3 regions of the Myceligenerans cantabricum genome follow, and region 3 is predicted to be linked to each of the others. Evidence: riboswitches for the same ligand, from Rfam matches in the RefSeq annotation. Region 3 holds a riboswitch; each other region holds the start of a gene.
What was found. Region 3 has a riboswitch for thiamine pyrophosphate ahead of ACYU96_RS16545 (thiamine ABC transporter substrate-binding protein). Riboswitches for the same ligand answer to the same signal wherever they lie in the genome.
Positions count from the first base shown of each region.

Region 1 (7,350 bases), on a different contig from region 3:
AGGCCGCGAGGCGCTGCGGTACTTCGACGACGACGTGCTCATGACGCAGGTGCGCACCAAGGGCGAGACCATGGTCAACGCGCTGCGGATGATCGCCCGCGACGCGGGCAAGGGGTTCGAGGTGCGCGGGCGCGGGATGGTCCAGGCGCTCGACCTGGGCGACGGTGCCCTCGCCAAGGCGGTCACCGCGGAGTGCTTCGAGAACGGCCTGCTGGTCTGCCCGTGCGGCACCGGCGGCCGGGTGCTCAAGGTGATCCCGCCGCTCACCATCGGTGACGACGACCTGGCCGACGGCCTGGAGATCCTCGCCGCGGCCGTGAAGCACACGATCTGAGCGCGGCACGACCGCGACGCCGTGAACCGACACCACCACGAGGGGAGGCCCTGAGATGAGACAGCGTGAAGACATGACGTTCCCGTTCGAGGAGTACCAGAGGCGTTTGGCGGAGCTGCGCACACGCATGGCGGACCGGCTGCTGGACGCGGTGGTGATCACCGACCCCGAGAACCTGATGTACCTGACGGACTACCAGACCACGGGCTACTCCTTCTTCCAGGCCCTGGTGGTGCCGCTGGAGCTCGAGCCCTTCATGATCACGCGCGCCATGGAGGAGTCCAACGTCATCGAGCGCACCTGGGTGGAGGTGACGCGGCCCTACCCGGACACCGGCGACGCCATCCAGAGCCTGATGCAGGCGCTGCGGGAGTTCGGGCTGCACACCAAGGACGTGGGGTACGAGCGCAACAGCTACTTCTTCCCGGCCTACCACCAGGACTACATCCACACGGCGTTCACCGAGGGACGCCTGCTGGACTGCTTCGGGATCGTGGAGGAGGGCCGCGTGCGCAAGTCCGCGGTCGAGATCGAGATCATGTCCCGGGCCGCCCTGGCGACCGAGGCCGGGATGCGCGCCGGGATCGAGGCGTGCGCGGCAGGGGTGACGGAGAACGAGATCGGCGCGGAGATCAGCGCCGGGATGTTCCGTGCCGGGGGCGAGCCGCCGGCCGTCATGCCGTACGTGGTCTCCGGCCCGCGCACGATGATCGGGCACGCGACCTGGGAGGGCCGGACGGTGCAGCCCGGCGAGCACGTGTTCATGGAGGTGGGCGGCTGCTTCCGGCGGTACCACACCGCCATGATGCGCACGGTGGTGCTCGACGAGGCGTCCGACTCGATGCTCGTCGCGCAGGAGCGGATGAAGCTCGCCCTGCGCGAGGTGAAGGCCGCGATCCGGCCGGGACTGACGGTGTCCGACGCCGACAACATCGTGCGCAACATCATCTCGGACAACACGGTGGGCGCGCGCCTCATCACCCGGTCGGGCTACTCGATCGGGATCGCCTTCCCGCCGAGCTGGGACGAGGGCTACATCGCGAGCCTCAACCAGGGGAACCCGATGATCCTGCGCGAGGGCATGACGTTCCACATCCTGCCGTGGATGTGGGGGGTCGACGGCGACAAGACGGTCGGCATCTCGGACACGATCCACGTGACTGCCAACGGCTGCGAGTCGTTCTTCACCCTGGACGAGGACTTCGTGTGCAAGCCGGAGCACGCGGCGGCGCCGGCGGCGCCGTCCGCCGTCCCCGAGCCCGCGGGCGTCGTCCCGCACGAGGACCCAGGACCAGGCGACGACGACGTCGAGGCCCCGACCCCCATCCGCCCCGGCGTCGCGGAGATCGCGTGAGCCCGGACCCTTTCGAGGAGGTACCTATGCTGACTGCCATCGATCCGAGCAACGGGCAGGTCGTGGCCGAGCAGGACCCGGCCGGCCCCGAGCAGGTCGACGCCGTGCTGGACGCCGCACGGGCGGCCTGGCCGGCGTGGCGCGACCGGGGTATCGCGGGGCGGGCCGAGGTGCTCGCGGCCGTGGGAGCCTACCTGCGCGAGCACACCGACGAGCTCGCGCCGCTGATGACCGCCGAGATGGGCAAGCCGATCACGGAGGCGCACGGGGAGGTCGCGAAGGCTGCCTGGTGCCTCGAGCACTACGCGGAGCACGCGGCGGAGTACCTGGCTCCGGAGGTGCTGGCGTCCGACGCGACGCGCAGCTACGTGCAGCACCTGCCGCTGGGCACGGTGCTGGGCGTGCTGCCGTGGAACGCGCCGTTCTGGCTGGCGGCGCGGTTCGCGGCGCCGGCGCTCATGGCGGGCAACACGTGCGTCATGAAGCACGACCCGCACGTGCCCGGGTGCGCGCAGGCGATCGCGGACGCGTTCGTGGCGGCCGGCGTGCCCGAGGGGGTGTTCGCGAACCTGCCGCTGGAGACCGCGGCGGTGGAGGGCGTGATCCGGGACCGGCGGGTGCAGGCGGTGTCGTTCACGGGGTCGGCGCGCGCGGGGTCGGCCGTGGCGGGTGTCGCGGGGAGCGAGATCAAGCCGGTCGTGCTGGAGCTCGGCGGCAGCGACCCGTGCCTGGTCCTGGCCGACGCCGACCTGGACGCGGCGGCCGAGGTCATCACGCTGTCGCGGATCATCAACGCGGGGCAGTCGTGCATCGCGGCGAAGCGGATCGTCGTCGAGGCGCCGGTGTACGACGTGATGGTCGAGAAGCTGCAGAGGCGGCTGGAGAAGCTGGTGGTGGGGGACCCGCGGGACGCGGGCACGCAGGTGGGGCCGATCGCCCGTGCCGACCTGCGCGACAACCTGCACCGCCAGGTGACCGAGACCGTGGACGCGGGGGCGCGGCTGCTGCTCGGCGGCGAGCTGCCCGAGGGAGCCGGGTTCTTCTACCCGGTCACCCTGCTCGCCGACGTGACCCCGGACATGACGGCCTGCCGCGAGGAGACGTTCGGGCCGGTCATGGTCGTGATGAAGGCCGACGACGCCGAGCAGGCCCTGGCCGTCGCGAACCACACCGACTTCGGGCTGGCGGCGAGCGTGTGGTCGACGCCGGAGCGCGGCGAGGCGCTGGCGGCCCGGATCGAGGCGGGACAGGTCGCGGTGAACGGCATCGTGAAGACCGACCCCCGCCTGCCGAGCGGTGGCATCAAGCGCTCGGGCCTGGGCCGCGAGCTGGGCCCGCACGGCATCCGGGAGTTCGTCAACGCGCAGCAGGTGTGGGTGGGCCCGAAGCAGGAGTAGCCTGCTGCGGACCTTGCTTGTCGGACATGCCTGGAGGGCTTCCCGTGACCGCCGATGACGACCTGACCGCCACGTTCCACGAGTTCGACGCCGACGACGACGGCCACATCACCGTGGACGAGTTCCGCCAGGCGATGGGCGGCCGGGGCGAGGAGGTCTCGAACGACGACCTCACCTCGATCTTCGTGCACGCCGACGCCGACGGCGACGGCAAGATCGACCTGGAGGAGTTCACGAAGGCCTGGAACGGCTGACCCCGCTGTTCCCGGTGAGGCGGCGGCGCAGGTGGGCCGCCGCCTCTTCCGGGTCGTCGGCCCGGGTGATGGCGCGCACGACGACGACCCGGGTGGCGCCCGCCGCCAGGACCTGGTCCAGGCGGGTGGTCCCCGGGCCGTCGTCGTCGATGCCGCCGATCGCGAACCAGGGGGTCACGGGCCGCGCCGCGGCGACCTCCCGCAGCAGGTCCAGCCCGACCGCCGGGCGGCCGGGCTTCGTGGGGGTGGACCAGAGGGGACCGACGCAGAAGTAGTCGACGCGGTCGTCGGCCTCGGCGGTCATGGCCTCCCCGAACGCATGGGTGGACCGCCCGAGGACCGGGCCGTCGCCCAGGAGCGTGCGTACGTCGGCCGGCGAGAGGTCGTCCTGCCCCATGTGCACGACGGGCGCGCCCGCGAGGCCGGCGACGTCGGCCCGGTCGTTGACCGCCCACAGCGCCCCGTGCTCCGCCGCCACCCGCGCCACCAGGGCGTGCAGCTCCAGCTCGCGCGCGGCGTCCAGCGACTTGTCCCGCAGCTGCACGACGTCGACCCCGCCGGAGAACACCCGGTGCAGGAACGGCTCGAGATCGCCCGAGGACTCCCGGGCGTCGGTGCACAGATAGAGCCGGGCGTCGGCGAGCCGCGTTCGAGGATCCACGGCACGCAGTGTAGGTGGGCGGTGCCGGCGGGGTTATGGTTGCTCACGACATGCACGGGAGCCCCCGCGGGGCTGAGAGGGCGCAGGAGCGCCGACCGTCGAACCTGATCCGGATCATGCCGGCGAAGGGAGCAACCATGGAGCACCGCCGTGCGCCCGCCGTCGTGGTCGTGGGCGCCGGGATCATCGGGCTGACCGCCGCCTGGTGCGCACTCGACGCCGGGGCGCAGGTCACCGTCCTCGACCCGGCCCCCGGTGACGGCGCCACCCACGCCGCGGCCGGCATGCTCGGACCCGCGATGGAGGCGGAGTTCGGCGAGGAACGCCTCGCACGGATCGGCGCGGAGTCCGCCCGGCGGTGGCCGTCGTTCGCCGCCGGCCTGGAGCGGGCGGCCGGGCTCCCGCCCGGGACGCTCGGCCTCGACACGACCGGCACCCTCGCCGTCGCGTACGACGCCGACGACGCCGCCCTGCTGCGCCGCCGCCTCGCGCTGCACCACGACCTGGGCCTGGATTCCCGGGAGATCACCCTGGCCGAGGCGCGGGACCGGGAACCGTCCCTCGGACCGCGCGTCTCCGCCGCCGCGTGGATCCCCGGCGACCACCAGGTCGACCCGCGCGCCGTGCACCGGGCCCTCCTCGGCCTGGTGCGCGGCCACCCGGCGGCGACCCTCGTCGCACGGCCCGTGACCTCCCTGGTCCGGTCCGGCACGGACCGTGCCGTGACCGGCGTGGTCGACGCCGCCGGGACCGAGCACCGGGGCGGGGTCGTGGTCCTCGCCGCCGGGCACGCGAGCGCCGCGCTGTACGGCGGAGCCCCGACGAGACCCGTGCCAGGCACCACCCTCCGGCTCGAAGCCGAGGCCGACGCCGGCCCCGCCACCGTCGTGCGCGGCACCGTCCAGGGCCGGCCCGTCTACGTGGTGCCCCGGCGCGCCCGGCCCGAGGGGCGCCGGGAGATCGTCGTCGGCGCCACGTCCGACGAGCGCGCCGCCACCACCCGCACCCGCGCGGGCGACGTGTTCGCCCTGCTGCGCGACGCGCGAGCCCTCCTGCCCGCCCTGGACGAGGCCGACCTCGCCGAGACGACGACCCGCTCCCGCCCGGGCACCCCGGACAACGCCCCGCTGCTCGGCGAGGCCGCCCCCGGCCTGGTCCTGGCCACGGGCCACTACCGCAGCGGCATCCTCCTGACCCCGCACGCCGCCACCATCCTCACCCCCCACCTTTCTCCCGCCCCCACCCCCCGAGGAGCATCCGCATGACTGCCGTACCGACCGACCGGACCGCCGTCGTGAACGGTGAGCCGTACCCGCTGGACGGGCCGCTGCCCGTGACGGAGCTCGTGGCACGCCTGCTGCCCGAGGTGGTGGTCGACGGCGTGCCGCAGGGCGTCGCCGTCGCCGTCGACGACGCCGTCGTGCCCCGCGGGGCCTGGGACCGCACCGAGATCCGCCCGGGGGCGCGCGTCGAGGTCGTCGCCGCCGTGCAGGGAGGATGACCATGACCCCCACCGACGGCACGGCCCCGGCCCTCGCCACGACCGCGCCCGCCGAGGCACCCCTGACCGTCGCCGGCGTCCCGCTCCGGTCGCGGCTCGTGATGGGCACCGGGGGAGCGGCGAGCCTGCTGGCGCTCGCGGACGCGCTGACCGCGTCGGGGACTGAGCTGACCACGGTCGCGATGCGGCGGGTGGCGCGGCCCGCGCCCCGGGGCGCCGCGGAGGGCCCGGCCGGCGGCCCCCGCGTCCCCGGCGACACCTCGATCTGGGGCATGCTGGACCGCCTGGGCATCCGTGCCCTGCCCAACACCGCCGGCTGCTTCACCGTCCGGGAGGCGGTGCTGACCGCGCGGCTCGCGCGCGAGGCGTGCGGCACGGACTGGGTCAAGCTCGAGGTCGTCGCCGACGACGTCACCCTCCTGCCCGACCCGATCGGGACCGTCGAGGCCGCGCGGATCCTGGTCGAGGACGGTTTCACCGTCCTGCCCTACACCAACGACGACCCGGTCACCGCCCGCCGCCTGGCCGACGCCGGCTGCGCGGCCGTGATGCCGCTCGGGTCGCCGATCGGCTCCGGGCTCGGGATCGCGAACCCGCGCAACATCGAGGCGATCGCCGCCGAGGCGCCCGTGCCGGTGATCCTCGACGCGGGGATCGGGACGGCGTCGGACGCGGCGCTGGCGATGGAGCTCGGGTGCGACGGCGTCCTGCTCGCCACGGCCGTGACCCGCGCGGCGGACCCGGAGCGCATGGCGCGCGCGATGCGCCTCGCGGTCGAGGCCGGGTACGACGCCGCCCGCGCGGGCCGCATGCCCCGGCGGGAGCGCGCGCTGGCGTCCTCGCCGGCCGAGGGCCGGGTGGCGGTCGGCGACCACCCTGCCTCCGGCGCCCGGGACAACCTGGACCTCGCCCTGTGACCGTCGCGGGAGCGCCGTCGCGCACCCGGCGGCAGGACGGGCTCGCGCCGGTCGTGGACACCGGGCAGGAGCTCGGGCGCGCCGAGCTCGCGCGGTACGCGCGGCATCTCTCGCTGCCCGGGATCGGCACGGACGGGCAGCGGCGGATCCGCGCCGCCCGGGTGCTCGTGGTGGGCGCGGGCGGGCTCGGGAGCCCCGCGCTGCTGTACCTCGCCGCGGCGGGCGTGGGCACGCTCGGCGTCGTCGACGACGACGCCGTGGAGGCCTCCAACCTGCAGCGGCAGGTGATCCACGGGCAGGAGGACCTGGGGCGGCCGAAGACGGCGTCGGCCCGCGAGACGCTGGCCGGGACCAACCCGCACGTCCGCGTCGTCGAGCACCGGGAGCGCCTCACGCGGGACAACGCGCTGGACGTGCTGGCCGGGTACGACCTGGTCCTGGACGGCTCGGACGCGTTCGCCACGCGCTACCTGGTCTCGGACGCCGCGGAGGTCCTGGGCCTGCCGTGCGTGTGGGGCGCGCTGCACCGGTTCACGGGGCAGGTCTCGACGTTCTGGGCGGCGCCGCGCGCAGCCGGCGACGCAGCCGGCGGCACCGGCGCGCCCGAGGGGATCACCTACCGCGACGTGTTCCCGGTCCCGCCGCCGCCCGGCGCCTCGCCGGACTGCGCGACCGCCGGCGTCCTGGGCGCCGTCTGCGGCACGATCGGCACGCTCATGGCGACCGAGGCGATCAAGCTGATCACGGGGGCCGGCCGGACGCTGCTCGGACGCCTCCTCGTGCATGACGCGCTCGACGTCACCTGGCGCACCCTCACGGTCCGGCCCGACCCGGACCGTGCGCCGGTCACGGCACTCCTGGGCGCCCCGGGGGGTGCGGCCGACCCGTACGCGGTGTTCTGCGGGGTCGGCGACGGTGCCGGCGGTGCCGGC
Region 1 is NZ_BAAHAJ010000009.1:84,887-92,236, forward strand. It holds gene ACYU96_RS09530 (diaminobutyrate--2-oxoglutarate transaminase) at 1-334, shown strand, start outside; gene doeA (ectoine hydrolase) at 390-1,688, shown strand; gene ACYU96_RS09540 (NAD-dependent succinate-semialdehyde dehydrogenase) at 1,715-3,085, shown strand; gene ACYU96_RS09545 (EF-hand domain-containing protein) at 3,130-3,339, shown strand; gene thiE (thiamine phosphate synthase) at 3,317-4,009, opposite strand; TPP riboswitch at 4,045-4,148, shown strand; gene thiO (glycine oxidase ThiO) at 4,138-5,265, shown strand; gene thiS (sulfur carrier protein ThiS) at 5,262-5,501, shown strand; gene ACYU96_RS09565 (thiazole synthase) at 5,504-6,418, shown strand; gene ACYU96_RS09570 (ThiF family adenylyltransferase) at 6,415-7,350, shown strand, end outside.
Region 1: linked by a shared signal. The riboswitch ahead of thiO (glycine oxidase ThiO) and the one ahead of ACYU96_RS16545 (thiamine ABC transporter substrate-binding protein) in region 3 are both predicted to bind thiamine pyrophosphate.

Region 2 (7,350 bases), on a different contig from region 3:
ACGGCGTGACGAGCAAGGACGACGAGACCCAGGAGGTGCGCTCATGACGGCGGCGACGCCCGACGCCCGGTGGACGGCGGTCCGTGCCGGACTCGTCCGTGGCTGGCTGGAGACCAAGCAGTCGCTCCGGGAGCCCGGGGACATCCTCTGGTTCTTCCTGATGCCCGTGATCTTCGCGGTGGTGCTGCTGTTCATGCGCGGTAGCTCGGTGCCCGGCACCGACTTCGAGCTCGGCGCCATGGTGTTGCCGAGCATCGTGGGCATGTCCATCGCGTTCGGCGGGCTGACCGGGCCTGCCGGGGCCATCGCGACGGACCGCGAGGACGGGACGCTGCTGCGGGCCAAGGCCACGCCGAACGGGATGATCGGCTACCTGTTCGGCAAGGTGGTCATGTTCGGCGCGACGACGCTGATCAGCCTTGCCCTGCTGGTCATCCCCGGCATCACGGTGGCGGGCGACCTGCGGATCGACGCCCGGACCTGGGCGACCCTGGTGGTGATCTTCGTGATGGGCATGGTCGCGACCGTGCCCATCGGTGTGGCGCTCGGGTCCCTGTTCAAGACCGCGTCGCAGACGGGGCTGCTCATGCTGGTCTCGATGGCGCTCCTGGTCGTGTCGGGGATCTTCTATCCGCTCACTGCCCTGCCTTCCTGGCTGCAGTGGATCGGCCAGGCGTTCCCGTACTACTGGCTCGGGCTCGGTGCCCGGTCGGCGATGCTCCCGGACGAGATGGTCGTCGCCGAGATCGGCGAGTCCTGGCGCACGCTCGAGATGTTCGGTGTGCTCGGCATCTGGGCCGCGCTGGGCCTGACCGTCGCGCCGATCGTGCTGCGGCGGATGGCCCGCCGGGCGTCCGGGGCAGCGGTGGCGGCGGCGCGGGACCGTGTCATGGCGCAGGGGTGGTGAGTGGTGGGCGAGACCACGACCGACGTCGTCCACAACCGGATCGCGATGCTCCGGGCCGAACGTGGGATCTCGCGGCGCGAGCTCGCCGAGGCGCTCGGCGTGCACTACCAGACGGTGGGCTATCTGGAGCGAGGGGAGTACAGCCCGTCGCTGTACCTCGCGCTCCGGATCGCCGAGTACTTCGACGTGGCGGTCGAGGTCGTGTTCTCCACGCGGCCGTTCAAGCGGCTCGGTGAGTAGGACGTCGCGCGGGAGAAGGTGGTGCGTCGCCTTCCCTGCGCGACGGTCGCCCGGCGCGGCGTGTCAGGCCTGGTCCTCGGGATCGGCGGGATGGTTCAGGACGGTGATGGTGCCGTCGTCCTCGATCCGGAGGCGGCGCGGGTCGCCGTCGGCGAGGTCGAGCGCGGCCTCGAGGAGGACCGCGTGGACGGAGTCCCACCGGGCGGGCAGCCAGTGGTAAGAGCGCAAGGCGTCGAGAACCGGTCCTGGGGGTACGCGTTGCACGGTCATATCATCCACGAGGTCGCATCATCCCAGGTCAGAGGCTATTTTGCGAACCAGGGGCGTGGAGCTGCCGCCGCTTGGCGCCAGTGTTGACGCACAGATACTGACATGTTGTAACGTAAGCCTCGATCCCACGGGTGCCCTCGCAAGGGCTGAGATCGGGCTGTCGCGGCTCGGACCGTCGAACCTGACCGGGTAATTCCGGCGTAGGAAGTTGGAGAGTTGATGACGACCATTTCTTCACGCGCGCTCACGTACGACGTCGACCACGAGAGCGGCTTGCACGTCGCGGTCACGGAGATCACGCTCGCGCCGTCCCCCGACGGCACCCCGAACGACCCCGTCCGGGTCTACCGGACGGACGGCCCGGCGTGCGACCCGAACCACGGCCTCCCACCGGGCCGGACCGGCTGGATCACGGAACGCGCCGACACCGAGGAGTACAAGGGTCGCGCGGCTCACCCGACCGACGACGGCCGTGGGGCGGCTCGCCGTGCGGCACGCTCGTCCGCCGGCGAGGACGCTGCGCGGCATGCCGGCGGCCCGGCGTCCGCCGACGAGTGGAAGGGGTCCCGCCGCCCGCCGCGCCGCGCGCTCCCCGGCCGCACCGTCACGCAGCTGCACTACGCCCGCCGCGGCGAGATCACCCCGGAGATGCGTTTCGTCGCGGTCCGGGAGGGCTGCGACGTCGAGCTGGTCCGGTCCGAGGTGGCCGCCGGGCGCGCCATCATCCCGAACAACGTCAACCACCCCGAGTCGGAGCCGATGATCATCGGCAAGGCCTTCGCCGTGAAGGTGAACGCGAACATCGGCAACTCCGCCGTGCACAGCTCGGTGGCGGAGGAGGTGGAGAAGCTCCAGTGGGCGACCCGCTGGGGCGCGGACACCGTGATGGACCTGTCCACGGGCGACGCCATCCACACCACCCGGGAGTGGCTCCTGCGCAACTCCCCGGTCCCCATCGGCACGGTCCCGATCTACCAGGCGCTGGAGAAGGTCAACGGCGACGCGAACGCCCTGACCTGGGAGATCTACCGCGACACGATCATCGAGCAGTGCGAGCAGGGTGTCGACTACATGACGGTGCACGCCGGCGTGCTGCTGCGGTACGTGCCGCTGACCGCCAACCGTGTCACGGGGATCGTCTCGCGCGGCGGCTCGATCATGGCCGGCTGGTGCCTCGCGCACCACCAGGAGAACTTCACCTACACGCACTTCGACGAGCTCTGCGAGATCTTCGCCGCCTACGACGTCGCGTTCTCGCTCGGCGACGGCCTGCGCCCCGGATCCATCGCCGACGCGAACGACGCCGCCCAGTTCGCCGAGCTCGACACGCTCGCCGAGCTCACGAAGCGAGCCTGGCGGTACGACGTGCAGGTCATGGTCGAAGGGCCCGGGCACATCCCGCTGCACCTCGTGCGCGAGAACGTGGAGCGACAGCAGGAGCTCTGCGACGGCGCGCCGTTCTACACGCTCGGCCCGCTCGTCACCGACATCGCGCCCGGCTACGACCACATCACGTCGGCGATCGGCGCGGCGGAGATCGCCCGCTACGGCACGGCGATGCTCTGCTACGTCACGCCGAAGGAGCACCTCGGCCTGCCGAACAAGGACGACGTGCGCACCGGGGTGGTCACCTACAAGATCGCGGCCCATGCCGCCGACATCGCCAAGGGCCACCCGGGCGCCCGCGACCGCGACGACGCGCTGAGCAAGGCCCGGTTCGAGTTCCGCTGGCGTGACCAGTTCGCGCTGTCGCTCGATCCGGAGCTCGCGCAGGAGTTCCACGACGAGACGCTCCCGGCCGAGGCGGCCAAGACCGCGCACTTCTGCTCGATGTGCGGGCCGAAGTTCTGCTCCATGCGGATCTCGCAGGACATCCGCGACGAGTTCGGCGGAGCCGCGGAGCAGCAGGCGATCGCCGGGGCCGCGGACGGTCTCACCCCGGAGGAAGCCCAGGCCGGCATGGCGGCCAAGTCGGCGGAGTTCCTGGCAGCAGGCGGCACGGTCTACCTCCCGGACCCGCAGGTCGGCACCCCGACCTGACCCGGGACCGTTGCGGGCGCGGCCCTGCTCACGGAACGTGTGACAGGACCGCGCCCAGCAGCCGCACCGCTGCCGCCTTCTCCAGGGGCGCGTTGTACGAGCCGCACTTCGGCGACTGCACGCATCCTGGGCAGCCGTCCGCACAGGCGCACCCGACGATCGCGTCGCGGGTGGCGCGCAGCCAGGTCGCGCCGAGCTCGAACCCCCGCTCGGCGAACCCCGCACCGCCGGGGAAGGCGTCGTACACGAAGACGGTCGCCTCGCCCGTGTCCGCGTGCAGCTCCGTCGAGACCCCGCCGAGGTCCCACCGGTCGCACGTGGCCAGCAACGGAAGCATCCCGATCGACGCGTGCTCGGCCGCGTGCAGCGCCCCGGGCGTCTCCTCCGCCGACACCCCGGCCGCCCGCAGCACGAAGTCCGGGACCGACCACCACACCGCCACCGTCCCGAGGATGCGCTCGGGCAGGTCGAGCGCCTCCGTACCCATCGTCTGCAGGTCCGGCAGCCTGCGCCGCTGGAAGCTCACCACCTGGCTCGTCACCTCGACGGGCCCGATCCCCCACGTGATCGGCCCCCAGCTCCGCGTGACGACCGGACGGTCCTCCCCGGCGTCGGCCCCGCCGGGCCGGTCCGTCGCGTCGCCCGTCCCGTCGCTCGTCTCCCCGGTGCCGACCCCGACCGTCATCCCGCCGGGCTCCGGGTCCCCGCCCGTGGCGCCGCCGTCGTCGTCGGCCCCGACGACCGCCACCTCCATCACCTCGCGTGACCACGTCCCGTAGTCGACGTCGTGCCGCACGACGACGGCGGTGTGGTCCGTCAGGTCGAAGTGGTCGACGACGTAGGTCACGCCCTGATGGACGTACACGGCGCCGTCGTGCACCTGACCGTCCGCCGACGGCGCGTCGACCGTCCCGAGCAGCCGCCCCGAACCCGCCTCGACGACCCGCACCGGCGTGCCGCCCGACCCCCGCAGGTCGGTCAGCCCCGCCGCGGACTGCGCGTGGGTCCAGTACCAGCCCGAGGCCCGACGCCGCAGCGCGCCCCGCGCGACCAGCACCTCCAGCACGTGTCGCACGTGGCGCGGGTCCCCGAACCGTGCGAGGTCCGCCGACCGCAGCGGTACCTCCTGCGCGGCGACGCACAGGTGCGGTGCCAGGACGTGCGGGTTCTCCGGGTCGAAGACCGTGGCCTCGAGGGGTGCGTCGAAGACCGCCTCGGGGTGGTGGACCAGGTAGGTGTCGAGCGGGTCCTCGCGGGCCACGAAGGCGACCAGCCCGTCGGCGCCCGCTCGGCCGGCACGGCCCGCCTGCTGCCAGAGCGACGTGCGGGTCCCCGGCCAGCCCGCGACGAGCACCGCGTCCAGGCCGGAGATGTCCACCCCGAGCTCGAGCGCGTTGGTCGTGGCCAGGCCCAGGATCTCCCCGGTCCGTACGGCGCGCTCCAGCTCGCGGCGCTCCTCGGGAAGGTATCCGCCCCGGTACGCGGCGATCCGGTCGGACGCAGGGACGGCGGCGGGCACCACCGCGATCGCATGCCGCAGGTGGTCCCGGGCACGCTGCGCGATCGACTCCGCGCCCCGCCGGCTGCGCGTGAACGCCAGGGTGCGGGCACCGGCGGCGGCGAGATCGGCGAGCAGGTCGGCGGCCTCGGCGGTGGCGGAGCGACGGGGGTTCTCGCGCGGGCGTTCGGCGGGCGGGGCCGACTCGTGCCCGGGGGCGGCGTCGAGCGCCCAGGGGTCGTCGTCGCCGACGGCGCCCGCGTCGCCGGGACCGGGACTGCCCGTTCCGGCGGAGTCGTCGTGGGCGTCGGTCGCGCTGCGGGTGCCGGGCGGGTCGCCGGCGTCGTCGGCCCCGGAGCCCCTGCCCGACCGTGCGAACCCGTACCCCGCGACCTCGGGCGGCTGCCACAGCGCGAAGGTGCGCCGCCCGGCGGGCGACGTGTCGTGGTCGACGACGGTGATCTCCTCGGCGGGCACCCCGATCAGCCGCCCCGCGCTGACCGCGGGCTCGGCACTGGTCGCAGAGGCGACGACGAACCTGATCCGCCCGGCCCCGTCACCTGGAGCGGGCCCGGCGGAAGCCTGCCTGGCGGAAGCGGGCCCGGCGGCGGCAGCCCCGGGCGCGGAGGTGGCAGGAGCGGGCAGCCCGGAAGCGCCGTCGAGCGTGGACGGGAACTCGGGGACCGCCGCGTAGTGCTCCGCGAGCCGGGACAGCCGCCGCAGGACGTGCGACACGTGGGCGCCGAACACGCCGCGGTAGGCGTGCCCCTCGTCCACGATCACGTACCGCAGCCCGCGCAGCAGCCGTGACCAGCGGCGATGTTGCGGCAGCAGCGCGAAGTGCAGGAAGTCCGGGTTGGTCAGCACGACGTCGGCGTGGCTCTGGGCCCAGCTCCGTTCCTCGCGCGGCGTATCGCCGTCGCAGGTGGTGACACGGACGTCGGGGGTGCGGGCGGCGTCGAGCACACGCCGCAGCGCGTGGAGCTGGTCGGCGGCGAGCGCCTTGGTCGGGCTGAGGTAGATCGCGGTCGGTCGCGGGGCGTTCGCCGCCGACGGCGGTCGCGGGCCACCGCTCGTCGTCGTGCCCCGCTCGCCGTCGGCGGACCGGATCTCCGACAGGACCGGCAACCAGAACGCCAGCGACTTGCCCGACCCGGTCGAGGTGGCGAGCGCGACGTGCCGGCCGTGCCAGGCGGCGTCGGCGGCCTCGGCCTGGTGCACCCACGGGCGGTCCGCGCCGAGGTGCCGGTACCCGGCCACGACCTCCGGGTCGGCCCAGCGCGGCCAGTCGGCCTGCTCGCCGGCACGTCCCGGCAGCGTGCGCACATGGGTGAGCCGGTCTGCGCGGGCTCCGTGCGCGGTCAGGACGTCGAGGAGCGGATGGTCGGCGGGCACGAGGGCAAGTGTGGCAAACCCTGGCACCGAGGTGTCCGGGTCTTGACGTTGCCGAAATACTGGGAGGGATGTGGGCGACCGCCACAACCCATTCCGCACGCCGCACGTCATACCTGAAGAAGCGCCGGCAGGGGCAGGCCAGGCCGGTGGGGCGGGAGCACCTGATGAACGTGAAGCGGGGAGCTGGATACGCGATGCTCGCCGGGATCGGCGTCGCGCTGGCGCTGGTGACCACCGCGGACGCCACCGGCGGGGGAGTGCGCACGGTGGGGGTGCCGGTCGCCGAGACCTCGCGCGGCGGCGTGACCGACCCCCAGGACGGCGCGGGCGCGGAGGACGGCTCGGGGCCGACGTCGGACGCGGGCACCGGTCCGCCCGGGGACCGGGACGACGCATCCCCGCCCGCCGCGGACGCGACGGCCGCGGACGGTCCCGCACCGGGGTCGCCCGACCCGTCGGGACCGCCTCCCGGCACGTCCGGCGACGGCGGCGGCCCGGCCTCCACGTCCGACGGGTCCGTCGCCCCGTACACCGACGGCTACCTGCCGCCGCAGTGGATGCGTGACGTCGGCTTCGCGTGCGGGTCGCCCGTGACCGACCTGGACGACGGCGACCCGTCGCTGACCACCGAGGTGACCGGCGAGTTCGACGTCGCGACGGGCACGCTGCGCGCCAAGGTGGAGGGCGACGTGGCGGCCGAGGACATCGTCGGCTCCCCGCTCGTCGTCTGGTCGCAGGACGAGGTGATCGTCGACATGGGCATGGGCTGGCACGAGGCCGACTACGAGCTGGCCGAGGCGCTCGCGGCCGACGGCACCTGGACGGGCGACGTGCTGGCGCCGCAGTTCTCGACGTGCCAGGAGGACACGGAGGCCTCCGAGGGCATGGGTCTCGACTTCGACAACGAGCGCGCGGCGGGGACCTACGAGGTCCGCGTGGTCACGCTCCATGGCCTCCAGGAGCACGGAGAGCGGGTGGACCGCCTGGACGTGAGCGACCC
Region 2 is NZ_BAAHAJ010000013.1:355,415-362,764, forward strand. It holds gene ACYU96_RS18785 (ABC transporter ATP-binding protein) at 1-47, shown strand, start outside; gene ACYU96_RS18790 (ABC transporter permease) at 44-907, shown strand; gene ACYU96_RS18795 (helix-turn-helix transcriptional regulator) at 911-1,147, shown strand; gene ACYU96_RS18800 (hypothetical protein) at 1,211-1,411, opposite strand; TPP riboswitch at 1,537-1,641, shown strand; gene thiC (phosphomethylpyrimidine synthase ThiC) at 1,637-3,457, shown strand; gene ACYU96_RS18810 (DEAD/DEAH box helicase) at 3,486-6,350, opposite strand; gene ACYU96_RS18815 (hypothetical protein) at 6,515-7,350, shown strand, end outside.
Region 2: linked by a shared signal. The riboswitch ahead of thiC (phosphomethylpyrimidine synthase ThiC) and the one ahead of ACYU96_RS16545 (thiamine ABC transporter substrate-binding protein) in region 3 are both predicted to bind thiamine pyrophosphate.

Region 3 (7,350 bases):
TGGAGCAGCTGCGCGGCCGGCCCCTGATACTCGAGGTCGGACGGACGCGTGCCGCGCACGAACACGAGTGGGCCGTCGACGGCCCGGATCACGTCGGCGATGGTCACTTTTTCCGGGGATCGGGCGAGCCGGTAGCCGCCGCCGGCGCCCCGCTGGCTGACGACGAGACCGTCCCGGCGCAGGTCGCTCAGGATTCCTTCGAGAAACCGATAGGGGATGCCCTGCGCGCTGGCGAGCGCCTCGGCGCGCACGGGGGCGTGGTGGTCTGCGGCCGCCAGCTCGGCGGCGGCGCGTACGGCGTAGTCGGCGCGGGCTGAGATCCTCATAACCGTATTGTTCACCGGAATAGGCGGGTTGCGCACACAGTGTGCTGCGGGGTGTGCGACACGCTCCGCAGTGCGGGCCCTGGATGCCGGCGCCGAGGCCCCGACGCCGCGGACGCGGAGCTGCCGTGGACGCGACAGCCACCCTGGAGACGAAGGCCACCCTGGAGACGGAGCAAAAACCCGATCAATCTGAAGTGCTTGTATCCGACCGGAGTGGTGGGTTATTCTCGTCCTGTCCGACGCGCGCCTCCTGTCGCGGCGGACCCTCACCTGGAGTCACAACCATGAGAACCCTCATCCTGCTCGCGCTGGTAGGTCTCGGCGCCCAGCTCGTCGACGGCAGCCTCGGTATGGCGTACGGCGTCACGTCGACGACGCTGCTGCTCGCGATCGGCACCAACCCGGCCGCGGCGTCGGCCACCGTGCATCTTGCGGAGATCGGCACGACGCTCGCGTCGGGGGCATCGCACTGGAAGTTCGGGAACGTGGACTGGCGGGTCGTCGCGAAGATCGGGATCCCGGGCGCCGTGGGTTCCTTCGTGGGCGCGACTTTCCTCTCGTCGCTCTCCACCGACGTGGCCAAGCCGGTGATGTCGCTGATCCTCCTCTCGCTGGGTCTCTACGTGCTCCTGCGGTTCACCGTGCAGGGCCTGCCGACCCGATCGGAGAAGCCGCTTCGCAGGCGGTTCCTCACCCCGCTCGGACTGGTGGGCGGGTTCATGGACGCGACCGGGGGCGGCGGCTGGGGGCCGGTCGGCACGCCGGCGCTGCTCGCGAGCGGCCGGATGGAGCCGCGCAAGGTGATCGGCACGATCGACACGTCAGAGTTCTTCGTCGCGGTCGCGGCCAGCATCGGCTTCCTGATCGGTCTGTCCGGGGAGGGCGTCGACGTCGGCTCGGTGCTCGCGCTGCTCGTCGGCGGCCTCGTCGCGGCACCGATCGCCGCCTGGCTGGTACGGCACGTCCCGCCGCGCGTGCTCGGATCGATGGTGGGCGGCGTCATCGTGCTGACCAACACCAGGACCCTCCTCGGCAGCGGCTGGGTCAGCGCGTCCGGCGTGACCGAGATCCTCGTCTACGCGGCGATCTGGATCGGCTGGGCCGCCGCGGTCACCTGGTCCTTCCGGGCGTACCGGATCGACCGGAAGGCCGCGGCCGACGTCGCGCCCGCAGGGGAGCCGGAGGCACCGAGCCGGGTCGCGGCGCCATGATCCGACCGCCCTATCGTGTGTTCATGAGCACCGATCGTGTCGCCGTCATCACCGTGTCGGACCGTTGTGCCCGTGGCGAGGCCGAGGACCGCTCCGGGCCGCTCCTGGTCGGCCTCCTCAAGGAGGACGGCGCCGATGACGTCGTCTCCCGGACCGTGCCTGACGGCGCCGACTCCGTCCGCGACGCCATCCGGTGGGCGCTCGACGAGGGCGCCCGCCTGATCCTGACCACCGGCGGGACCGGCGTCACGCCGCGCGACCGCACCCCCGAGGGGACGCGCGACCTGCTCGAGGAGGAGCTCCCCGGGATCGCCGAGGCGATCCGGTCCCGCGGTGCGGGCGCCGGCGTTCCGAGTGCGGTCCTGTCGCGGGGTCTCGCCGGGACCGTCCGGATGCCCGACGGGGACCGGCGCGCGCTCGTCGTCAACCTGCCCGGGTCCACGGGCGGTACGCGTGACGGCGCCGCGGTCGTCCTCCCGTTGTGGCCACACATCCGTGACCAGCTCGACGGCGGCGACCATCCCGCACCGACGACGCTGTAGCGGTCAGCCGCCCGCGAAGGGCGGGAGGACGTCCACCGTGGAGCCGTCGGGGACCGGGGCGTCGTCCGCCGTCGTCCGGGCGCCGGCCACCAGCAGGGCGCACCGCGACAGGACGTCGCCCAGGCCCGCTCCGTGGCGCGAGGTCAGGTCGGCGCGGAGGGCGGCCGCCGTCGTCGGGCCCGGGAGGTCCTCCGTGGCGACGCCGGCCGCTTCGCGGGCGCCGGCGAAGTAGCGGACCTGGATCATTGCTGCTCCGTTCCCGGACGAACCCAGTCGCCCGACTTGCCGCCCGTCTTGCGGACGAGCCGCACGTCGGCGAGCGACACCGACTTGTCCAGGCCCTTGACCATGTCGACCACCGCGAGCCCCGCCACCGACACCGCCGTCAGGGCCTCCATCTCCACGCCGGTGCGGTCCGCGGTGCGGACGGTCGCGGTGATGTCGACGCCGTCGTCCGTCACGACGAGGTCCACCACCGCGCCGTGCACGCCGATCACGTGGGCCAGGGGCAGGAGCTCCGCGGTGCGCTTGGCGGCGGCGATGCCCGCGATGCGGGCGACCGCGAGCACGTCGCCCTTGGGGACGTCACCGGACCGGAGCGCCGCGACGACGCCGGGCCCGCAGGCGACACGACCGGTCGCGGTCGCGGACCGCACGGTGGGTTGCTTGGCGGTGACGTCGACCATGCGGGCCTCGCCACGGTCGTCGAGATGAGTGAAAGTCACGTGTCCAGGGTAGAAGACCACCGGGCCGCCACGGCGCCGTCCCGAGCACGCGCGGGGTGGCGTGGGTGGCCCGGTCGGTCCGTCGGTGAGTGATCGGCAGATTGAACGACCGATCACTCACCGACGGACCGACCGAGCCGGTGTGCTCGGGTGCGGTGTCTGTCCCGGTCAGATCGCGCGGGACGTCGAGCGGGCCGCGATGCGGGCCACGGCCCGCTGCGCGCCCTTCGCCGCGACCCGCTTGGCCAGGACAGCTGTCGCGGCGGCGGCCGCGGCGAACACCGTCGCCTGCACCATGTCGAGCTCTGGATCGTCGGGCTTGGTCGGGGCTTCCTTACCGGTCACCTTCTTCCAGATCAGTCCCAGCGCCTTCTGCGCCGCCCATCCGGCGGCGAAGGTGAGGGCGATCGTGCCGACCTTCACCGCAAGTGTCGGTTCCGTCTCATTCTCGGCCACGTACCCACCGTAGCGGCATCCGTGTCGGCCAGCAGCGGTAGGCTGCCGAGAACAAACGACAGGGGAGCCCCCACCAGACGTGTGGGCGCTGAGAGTGCGGTCCGCCGCAGACCCTTGAACCTGATCCGGTTAGCACCGGTGGAGGAAGTCGAAAGGACCCCCTCATGACCATTTTCTGCCGCACGGCGGTGACCGCGGCGTCCGCCGCGACCGCGCTGCTGCTCACAGGATGCACGGGGCAGCCCGACAGCGAGGAGTCCGCCGGGCAGCCGGACACCGTCACGCTCGTCACGCACGACTCCTTCGCGCTGAGCGACGGCATCCTCGAGAGGTTCGAGAAGGAGTCCGGGCTCACCGTCGAGGTGAACACCGCCGGCGATGCCGGCACGCTCGCGAACCAGCTCGTGCTGACCAAGGACGCGCCGGTCGGCGACGTCGTCTTCGGCATCGACAACACGTTCGCGTCGCGCGTCACGGACGAGGACGTGATCGCGGGCGACCTGCTGCAGGTCGACCGGGGCGACGTCTGCATCAACGCCGACAAGGAATGGTTCGCCGAGCAGAGCCTCAAGATCCCCGAGACCCTCGAGGAGCTCGCCGCCCCCGAGTACCAGGGCCTGCTCGTCGTGACGAACCCGGCGACGTCGTCCCCGGGCCTCGCCTTCCTGCTGGCCACGGTCGACGAGTTCGGCGACACCGGGTTCGGCGACTACTGGGGCGCCCTGCGCGGCAACGACGTCAAGGTCGTCGACTCCTGGGAGGACGCCTACTACGTCGACTTCTCCGGCGGTGACGGGGAGGGTGACCGCCCCCTCGTGCTGTCGTACTCGACCTCCCCGGCCGCCACGGTCGGCGACGACGGCAGGTCCACCACCAGCGCCCTCCTCAAGACCTGCTTCCGCCAGGAGGAGTACGCCGGCGTGCTGGAGGGCACCGACAACAGCGAGGGCGCCAGCGAGCTGGTGAGCTTCCTGCTGTCGGACCCGGTGCAGGAGGATCTGCCGACCTCGATGTACATGTACCCGGTCAGCGACCGCACCAAGCTCCCCGAGGGCTGGGCCGAGCACGCCCCGCTCGCACAGGACCCGTACGAGCTGGAAGCGGACGAGATCGCGGAGAACCGCGACGAGTGGATCGAGGCGTGGACCGCGATCGTGCTGGGCTGAGGCTCCGTGGAGGCGCCGTCCGGCGAGGCGCCGTCCGGCGGGGGATCGTCTGGCGAGGGGTCGTCTGGGGCGTGGTCGCGCTCGTCCCGCTGCTGTTCGTGGGGCTGTTCTTCGCGTGGCCCGTCGCGACGCTGGTCGCCCGGGGCTTCGTCGACGACGGCGCGCTCGACCTGTCCGGGTTCGCCGACGTCCTCAGCCGCCCGCGCACCTGGCGCCTCATCGGGCTGACGCTCGCCCAGTCCCTCCTCGGGACCGTCTTCTCGCTGCTCCTCGGCCTACCCGTCGCGTTCCTGCTCTACCGCCGCAGCTTCCTCGGGCGCACGCTGCTGCGCGGCCTGGTCACGGTCCCGTTCGTGCTGCCCACCGTCGTGGTCGGGGTGGCGTTCCGCAGCCTGTTCGTGCCCGGCGGCGCGCTCGGCTTCATCGGCCTGGAGGAGACTCTGGGCGGGATCGTCGTCGCGCTCGTGTTCTTCAACCTGTCCGTCGTCGTGCGCACGGTGGGCGGGCTGTGGGAGCGGCTCGACCCGCGCGCCGAGCAGGCTGCCGGAGCGCTCGGCGCCTCGCCGCTCCGGGTGTGGTGGACGGTCACGCTGCCGTCGCTCGGGCCCGCGCTGGTCTCGGCCGCGTCGGTGGTGTTCCTGTTCTGCGCGACGTCCTTCGGTGTCGTCATGGTGCTCGGCGGCCCGCGGTACGGGACCATCGAGACGGAGATCTGGGAGCGCACCACCCAGTTCCTCGACCTGCGCTCGGCGGCCGTCCTGTCGATCCTGCAGCTCGTGGTCGTCGCCACCGCCCTCGCCGTGTCCGCGCGCACCCGCGGCCGGCGCGAGGCCGCTCTGCACCTGGTCAGCGACCGGTGGTCGGCCCGGGCGCTCACCCGCTCGCCCGCCGACACGGCCGCCGTGGCGGCGACGGCCGCCGTCGTCGGCGGGCTGATCCTGCTTCCGCTCGGCGGACTCGTGCTGCGGTCCTTCCGCGGGCCCGACGGCGACCTCGGGCTCGCCAACTACGTCGCGCTCGGTTCCACCGCGGGCAACACGCTGAACGTCACTGTGTGGGAGGCGCTCGGCAACTCGCTGCGGACCGCCACCTGGGCGTGCGTGACCGCGCTGGTCGTGGGCGGGCTCGTCGCGCTGCTCGTGTCGCGCCGGCCGGGCGGGGCCGGGACGCGGAGGGCCGTGTCCCTCCTGGACGGGCTGTTCATGCTGCCCCTCGGGGTGTCGGCGGTGACCGTGGGCTTCGGCTTCCTCATCACCCTCGACCAGCCCTTCGGTGTCCAGTACGACCTGCGTACCTCCGCCGCGCTCGTGCCGATCGCCCAGGCCGTCGTCGCCGTGCCGCTCGTGGTGCGCACCGTCCTGCCCGTGCTGCGGGCCATCGACCCGCGCCTGCGCGAGGTCGCCGGAACCCTCGGAGCGAGCCCCGGTGCCGTGCTGCGTACGGTGGACCTGCCCCTCGCCGCCCGATCGCTCGGGCTGGCCGTCGGGTTCGCGTTCGCCGTGTCGCTCGGGGAGTTCGGCGCGACGTCCTTCCTCGTACGGCCGCAGAGCGACACCCTGCCCGTCGTGATCTTCCGGCTCATCGGGCGGCCCGGGGCCGAGAACTACGGGATGGCGCTCGCGGCGTCGGTGGTGCTGGCCGGGCTCACGGCGATGGTGATGATGCTGGCGGAGCGCCTGCGAGGCGATCATGGCGGAGGGGAGTTCTGATGGGCTCGACAGGTTCGACCACCGGGTCCGAGGGCCTGGCCACCGGTCCAGGAGCCGGTGGCGGGCTCGCCGTGCGCGACGTCGTCGTCCGCTACGAGAAGACGGCCGGCGGGCTGCGGCGCCGTGCGCGAGCGACCACGACCGCCGTCGACCACGTCTGCCTCGACGTGGGCCGCGGCGAGATCGTCGCGCTGCTCGGGCCGAGCGGGTGCGGCAAGTCGTCGCTCCTGCGCGCCGTCGCAGGGCTGGAGCCGCTCGTGGGCGGCACGGTGACGTGGGACGACGGCGACCTGGCCGGTGTGCCGGTGCACCGCCGCCAGTTCGGCCTGATGTTCCAGGACGGCCAGCTCTTCCCGCACCGGGACGCCGGGCGCAACGTCGCGTACGGGCTCGAGGCGCAGCACCTGCCCGGGCGGGAGCGTGCCGCACGGGTCGTGGACCTGCTGGACCTGGTCGGGCTCGCGGGCTACGAGCGGCGCCGGGTGGCCACGCTGTCCGGGGGAGAGCGGCAGCGGGTCGCGCTCGCGAGGGCGCTCGCACCGCGTCCGCGACTGCTGCTCCTCGACGAGCCGCTGTCCGCGCTGGACCGCCGCCTGCGGGAGCGCCTGGCCGCCGACGTCCGCCGGGTCCTGCGGGAGACGGGGACGACGGCGCTCTTCGTCACCCACGACCACGACGAGGCCTTCGCGGTGGCGGACCGCGTCGGCGTCATGTTCGCCGGGCGCCTGCTCCAGGTCGCCCCGCCGGACGAGCTCCGCGAGAAGCCGGCCACGGCGGAGGTCGCGGAGTTCCTGGGCGGCTGACCGCCGAGTGGGGGCGCGCCCTCGGACCGACTCCGCCCCGGCCGCCGTCGGACAGTAGGTTTGTGCACATGCGCACCGAGCTTGCACAGCAGCCTGTCGACGCCACGACCACGTCCGCCTGGGGCGATCTCACCCGGCTCTCCGGGGGCCTGGAGCCGGACCTGCGGGGCTGGTTCGAGACCGACCCCGGACGGGCCGACCGGTTCGCGTTCCAGGCTGCCGACCTGTACGTGGACCTGTCCAAGAACCTGCTGACCGACGACGTCCTGGCAGCGCTCGTCGCCCTCGCCGAGCAGACGGGCGTCGCCGCACGCCGGGACGCGATGCTGGCCGGCGAGCACATCAACGTCACCGAGGACCGTGCCGTCCTCCACACCGCGCTGCGCCGGCCCCAGGGTGCGGCTCCCGCGCT
Region 3 is NZ_BAAHAJ010000011.1:433,880-441,229, reverse strand. It holds gene ACYU96_RS16575 (RrF2 family transcriptional regulator) at 1-326, opposite strand, end outside; gene ACYU96_RS16570 (sulfite exporter TauE/SafE family protein) at 611-1,537, shown strand; gene ACYU96_RS16565 (MogA/MoaB family molybdenum cofactor biosynthesis protein) at 1,561-2,079, shown strand; gene ACYU96_RS16560 (MoaD/ThiS family protein) at 2,083-2,325, opposite strand; gene moaC (cyclic pyranopterin monophosphate synthase MoaC) at 2,322-2,804, opposite strand; gene ACYU96_RS16550 (DUF4235 domain-containing protein) at 2,973-3,260, opposite strand; TPP riboswitch at 3,311-3,424, shown strand; gene ACYU96_RS16545 (thiamine ABC transporter substrate-binding protein) at 3,425-4,426, shown strand; gene ACYU96_RS16540 (ABC transporter permease) at 4,402-6,135, shown strand; gene ACYU96_RS16535 (ABC transporter ATP-binding protein) at 6,135-6,938, shown strand; gene pgi (glucose-6-phosphate isomerase) at 7,007-7,350, shown strand, end outside.